2 linked regions of the Martelella endophytica genome follow. The protein of the gene in region 1 interacts with the protein of each later gene in a pairwise test. Links are inferred from orthologs where the notes say so. Each region holds a gene or a part of one and is shown in the gene's direction. Other genes may lie near its edges.

Region 1 (2,965 bases):
TCGAGGACGCTGCTGACGCCGTCGGGCTTGCGGGCGCGCTCGATCTTCCCTTTGGCTATCTTTCCGCCGGCCAGAAGCGACGCCTGGCCTTCGCGCGGCTGCTTGTGGCCCATCGCCCGGTGTGGATGCTCGACGAGCCGACAGCCTCGCTCGATGTCGCATCCAAGGTGCTGATCGAAGATATCGTCAACCGGCATCTGGCCAAAGGCGGCATCGCCATCATCGCCACCCACGAGCCGCTCGCGCTTTCCAACTGCGGAGAGCTCGGCTTTTCCGGCCCTGTCGAGCTTGCCGCCGACCCCTTTCTGCCGGAGGGCGTCTGATCGTGCTGGCGCTTTATCTCAGGGACCTGAAGCTTGCGGTGCGTGCCGGCGGTGGAGCGCTGATCGGGCTTCTGTTCTTCTTCTCCGTCATTGCCGTCATTCCCTTTGCCGTCGGCCCCGACCTTGCACTGCTGTCGCGCATCGGCCCGGCCGTCTTGTGGATCGGAGCGCTGCTTGCAACGCTGATCGGGCTCGACCGGCTGTTTCAGGCCGAGCGGGAGGACGGCTCGCTCGATCTTCTGTTGATTCAGGACATGCCGCTTGTCGTCACCGTGCTGGTAAAGTGTCTCGCGCACTGGACGGCATCGGTGCTGCCCCTCGTGGCGCTGTCTCCTGTCATGGGGCTGATGCTGAATGTCGAGGCGCGGGCGCTCGGCGCAGCGGCGCTGACGCTGCTCGCGGGCTCCCCGGCCATCACCTTTATCGGCGCAGCCGGTGCCGCGATTGCCGTGTCGCTGCCGCGCGGCGGCCTGCTTGTGCCGGTGCTGGTGCTGCCGCTCGCCGTGCCGGTGCTGATCTTCGGTGTCAGCGCCACCTATGCGGCGGTCACCGACCCGCAACCGTTTCTGCCGCCATTTCTGATCCTGGTGGCATTGATGCTGTTTTTTGCGGTCATCGGCCCCCTCGCCGCGGCCGCGGCCTTGCGTCAGGCGGCGGATTGAGCGACATCCTTGGGGCAAGGGAAGAAACCATGAGCACGATGAACGGAACCAGAGGCGGCATGATTTCGGGGCTTGCAAACCCGACACGGTTTCTTGCGCTTGTCGGCCGGGTGGTGCCGGTGCTTGCGGGCATCACGGCCGTGCTCTTCATCATTGGCCTGTGGCTCGCCTTCACCACCGAGGGCGACTACCAGCAGGGCGACACCGTTCGCATCATGTATATCCACGTACCCGCCGCCTGGCTTGCCATGATGTGCTACATGGTGATGGCGGCCGCGGCCCTTGGCACGCTGGTCTGGCGCCATCCGCTGGCAGATGTCGCGCACAAGGCGGCCGCCCCCATCGGCGCTGCCTTCACCTTTCTGGCACTGGTCACCGGCTCGCTCTGGGGCAAGCCGATGTGGGGCGCCTGGTGGGTCTGGGATGCGCGGCTGACCTCGGTACTGGTGCTGTTCCTGATGTATCTCGGCATCATCGCGCTGCATCGCGCCATCGACGAACCCGCCCGCGCCGCCAGGCTTGCCGCGATCCTGATCCTCGTCGGCGTCGTCAACATCCCGATCATCAAGTTTTCCGTCGACTGGTGGAACACGCTACATCAGCCGGCAAGCGTGCTGCGGATCGGCGGCCCCACCATTGACCCGGAATTCCTCTGGCCGCTTCTGGTGATGGCTTTCGCTTATACTTTCGCCTTCTTCACCATGCATTTTGCCGCCATGCGAAACGAGATCCTGAGGCGGCGTGTCTCCGCAATGCGCAAGGTCGCGGCAAGCCGCATCGGTGCCGGCACGGTCGAAAGGGTAAGCTGATGGATCACGCCCCCTTCATTCTCGCCGCATATGGCATAACCGCACTGGTCTTTGCCAGCCTTGTTATCTGGCTCATCGCCGACGGCCGCATCCAGAGGCACAAGCTTGAGGCACTCGAGAAAGCCGGGGTCTCCCGTCGCAGCACCGGACGGCCGCAGGCATGACCACTGACAAGCATGAAGAGACGCCGGCGAATGGCCGCCGCTACGCTTTCGCCGCCATTCCGCTCATCGTCGTCATCGGACTTTTCGGCATCTTCGGCTGGCAGATCCTGTTTGGCCGCGACCCGTCGGAAATCCCCTCCGTGCTGATCGGCAAGCAGGCGCCGCCGATCGACCTTCCCGCGCTTCCCGGCAGCGAACGCCCGGCGCTGACCGATGCCGAGATCGCCGGCAAGCTGACGCTGGTCAACGTCTTCGCCTCGTGGTGCGTGCCGTGCCGGCAGGAGCACCCTTTTCTGCTGGAGCTTTCGAAGAACCCGGCGGTCCATCTGGTCGGCATCAATTACAAGGACAAGTCCGACAACGCCCTTCGCTTTCTTGGCGAACTCGGCAATCCCTATGCCGCGATCGGTGTCGACGCCCGTGGCGCCGAGGCGATCGACTGGGGCGTCTATGGTATTCCCGAGACCTTCCTCGTCTCCCCCGAGGGCACCATCCTCTACAAGAAGATCGGTCCGATCGATGCCGCCTCCTATGCGCGCGAAATCCTGCCGGAGATCAGCCGCGCGGCCGGCCGCTGAAGCAGGCTACATCGCGATATAGCGGTCGCGGCGATGGTTGACGGCGAGGATGAGGTTGATGACGACGGCGCCCGCGATCGAACAGGCAATGATGAAGGGCGAGGCGACGAAGAAGGACAGCACCAGCACCATGCCATCAAGGCCGAGCTGCACATAGCCTGCCTTCCAGCCGAGGCGATCCTGCAGGTAGAGCGCCAGAATGCCGAAGCCGCCGAGGCTGGCGCTGTGGCGGAAGAAGATCAGGAGCGCCGTACCGACCAGCGTTCCGCCGAAAAACCCCGCCGCCAGCGGATGGGTTTCCCCAATGGTCAGAAACTGCGGAACGATGCCGGTCAGCGCCGAGGTCAGCGCGACGGAGACGAAGGTCTTGAGCGTGAAGGCGAGGCCGAGCCGGCGCCAGGCGAAATAATAGAACGGCAGGTTGACGAG
Region 2 (3,047 bases), 3.9 Mb from region 1 along the record:
TATGTCGGCGGCAGCGAGTATACCGGTCGGGGGGCAGCCTGCCGCGATGCCAGCGGCAATTGGAGTCTCTTGAACTAAGGAACATACTGACGATTGTCAGGCCTTTTGGTCGATCGTCTCATTTTCGCGTGATTTCAGCCGGCTAGGTGATCAATACGGTTGGAAATTGCTGTCCGCTGCAGTACGAAAGTGCCATGTTTTTTGCCGCGATAGCCATTGTTTTGCTGCTGGCTGCCGTTATTGCGGCGGCGCTTCCGCTTTTGCTCGGCATCCGCGGACGTTCTGACGATTCGGCCGCAAGCGGGGAAACCGTCTACCGCGATCAGCTGCGGGAGCTGGAGCGAGAGCGGGCCGAAGGGCTGATCGAGGCGGACACCTACGAGGCGGCACGGGCCGAGGTGGGGCGAAGGCTCCTGGCGGCTGGGTCGGACAAGCACGATGGCAAGCAAAAAAGCGATGCGAGCCGTTCGAAGTGGAGCCTGGTCATCGCCGTTGCAGCCGTGTTCGTGTGTGCGGGTCTTGCCTATCCCTATTTTGGATCGCCGGGCATGTCGGATCAGCCTTTGGCTGCGCGGCTTTCGGCGGACCAACCCGAACTCTCGGTTCTGGTCGCACGAGTCGAGCAGCATCTTGCTTCCAATCCCGATGACGCCCGCGGATGGGATGTCATTGCTCCCGTCTATTTCCGCCAAGGTCGATTTGGCGAAGCCCGCGAGGCCTATGCCAATGCCATACGCTTGACCGGGCCAAGTCCTGACAGGCTCGTGGGGCTTGGCGAGGCCATGGTCCGGCAGTCTTCTGGCATCGTGGCCGATGAGGCGCTGGAGGTGTTTCGACAAGCCGCTGCTGGAGACGGTGGCGACGACCGCGCTTCGTTCTTCGTGGCGCTTGCCGCGGAACAGAGTGGCGATAACGCCGATGCGCTTCGTCAGTTCTCCCAGTTGGCCGCACGATTCCCAGAAGGCGCGCCGATGCGCGACCTGATCAATCAGCACATTTCTGCCAACCGGAACGCTGTCGCAAACGCAGGCGTGGTCGGCAACGGGCCTGACCAACAGACGATCGATGCGGCTGCCTCGCTTTCCGAAAGCGAGCGTGGTGACATGGTTCGCGGAATGGTGAGCGGCCTCGCCGATCGGCTTGCGGCCAACCCTGACGACATAGATGGATGGATGCAGCTCGTCCGGTCCTATGCCGTACTCGGCGATAAAGCGGCCGCTGGCGAAGCGGTCGACCGGGCGACGGCCTTTTTCGGCGAAGGTAGCGAACCGGCCGACAGGCTTGCCGCCCTTGCCTCGGCATTGCAGCTGGAGGCGACAAGCCCATGAAGCGTAAACAGAAACGCCTGGTGGTGATCGGTGTTGGGGTAGGCGTTGTCGCTGCAGCCGTCTTGCTCGTCATGTTTGCCCTGAGTCGCAGCGTCTCCTACTTCTACATGCCGTCCGACCTTGCGACGACGCCGGTGGCGCCGGGCACGCGGATCCGGCTGGGCGGCCTGGTTGAAGAAGGCTCGGTGCGACGCTCTGAAGGGCGGAATGTCGCGTTCGCCGTCACCGATGGCGGCGGTACAGTCGAGGTTCGCTATCAGGGCATCTTGCCCGATCTCTTCCGCGAAGGGCAGGGCGTCGTAACCGAAGGCCGGTTCGGTCCCGACGACAGCGTGTTCCTGGCCGACTCGGTGCTGGCGAAACACGATGAGAACTACATGCCGAAAGAGGTCGCCGACCGGTTGAAGCATGACGGCGTATGGGAGGGGGAAGAAACGCAATGATCGTCGAACTCGGGCTCTTCGCAATGATCCTTGCCTTCGCTGCGGCGCTGGTAACGGCAGTGATACCGTTTCTCGGCGCCCGCCGCGGCAATGTCCAGATGATGGCTGTCGGCACGAGCGGCTCGCTGACGGTGTTCGGACTGGTGGCCTTCTCCTTCGCCGTCCTCATCCGCGCCCATCTGACCTCCGATTTCTCCGTCCGGAACGTCTGGGAGAACTCGCATTCGTTGATGCCGCTGCTCTACAAGTTTACCGGCGTCTGGGGTAATCACGAAGGCTCAATGATGCTGTGGCTGCTGATCCTGACGCTGTTCAGCGCCCTGGTCGCGGCCTTTGGGCGAAATCTACCCGAGGTGCTGCGCGCCAATGTGCTGTCTGTGCAGGCGCTGATTGCGGTCGCCTTTCTGCTCTTCATTCTGCTGACGTCGAACCCTTTCCTCAGATTGTCGCCGGCGCCGGGGGAGGGACGCGAGCTCAATCCCATCCTTCAGGATGTCGGCCTCGCCATCCATCCGCCGCTGCTCTATCTCGGCTATGTCGGCTTCTCCGTCTGTTTCTCCTTTGCCGTTGCCGCCCTTGTGAGCGGGCGTATCGATGCGGCCTGGGCTCGCTGGGTGCGGCCATGGGCTCTGCTTGCCTGGCTGTTCCTCACGGCCGGTATCGCGATGGGCTCCTACTGGGCCTATTACGAACTCGGCTGGGGCGGTTGGTGGTTCTGGGATCCTGTCGAAAACGCCTCCTTCATGCCGTGGCTGGCGGGGACCGCGCTTCTGCATTCGGCGCTTGTTATGGAAAAACGCGAAGCGCTGAAGATATGGACGATCCTGCTCTCGATCCTCACCTTCTCGCTTTCGCTTCTCGGCACCTTCCTGGTTCGCTCCGGTGTCCTCACTTCGGTGCATGCCTTCGCGACCGATCCATCCCGCGGCGTCTTCATTCTTGCAATACTGGCCTTCTTCATCGGCGGCTCGCTGGCACTTTTTGCGTGGCGGGCGCCATTGCTGAAGGCTGGCGGCCTGTTTTCGCCGATCTCGCGCGAGGGCGCTCTTGTTTTCAACAATCTGATCCTGACGGTTTCGGCAGGAACGGTGCTTGTCGGAACACTCTACCCATTGCTGCTTGAAACGCTGACCGGCGACAAGATCTCGGTCGGTCCGCCTTTCTTCAATCTCACCTTCGGCTCGCTCATGGTGCCGCTGCTGCTAGCTGTGCCCTTCGGGCCGATGCTTTCATGGAAGCGCGGCGACCTGAAGGCTGCCGCCGAACGGCTGATCGC

What was found. The genes of interacting proteins can lie anywhere in the genome.
Region 2: the proteins of TM49_RS00590 (region 1) and ccmE interact in binary tests that used the Escherichia coli proteins (3 or more experiments, as listed by UniProt). The link is inferred for Martelella endophytica from one-to-one orthologs.

Annotation. Positions count from the first base shown.
Region 1 is NZ_CP010803.1:129,225-132,189, forward strand. Bases 16-2,908 are described here. They hold TM49_RS00590 (heme ABC transporter permease), read left to right. Parts: upstream 16-1,023; coding sequence 1,024-1,794; downstream 1,795-2,908. Other genes in these bases: ccmA (heme ABC exporter ATP-binding protein CcmA), read left to right, coding at 16-323; ccmB (heme exporter protein CcmB), read left to right, coding at 326-985; ccmD (heme exporter protein CcmD), read left to right, coding at 1,794-1,958; TM49_RS00600 (DsbE family thiol:disulfide interchange protein), read left to right, coding at 1,955-2,536; TM49_RS00605 (YitT family protein), read right to left, coding at 2,543-2,908. Outside these bases: more of ccmA, read left to right, coding at 1-15; more of TM49_RS00605, read right to left, coding at 2,909-2,965. UniProt on the Escherichia coli protein: Required for the export of heme to the periplasm for the biogenesis of c-type cytochromes.
Region 2 is NZ_CP010803.1:4,018,365-4,021,411, reverse strand. What follows is about bases 73-3,047. They hold ccmE (cytochrome c maturation protein CcmE), read left to right. Parts: upstream 73-1,324; coding sequence 1,325-1,771; downstream 1,772-3,047. Other genes in these bases: TM49_RS18510 (heme lyase CcmF/NrfE family subunit), read left to right, coding at 1,768-3,047; ccmI (c-type cytochrome biogenesis protein CcmI), read left to right, coding at 195-1,328; TM49_RS18525 (hypothetical protein), read left to right, coding at 73-78. In the rest of the region: more of TM49_RS18525, read left to right, coding at 1-72. UniProt on the Escherichia coli protein: Heme chaperone required for the biogenesis of c-type cytochromes. Transiently binds heme delivered by CcmC and transfers the heme to apo-cytochromes in a process facilitated by CcmF and CcmH.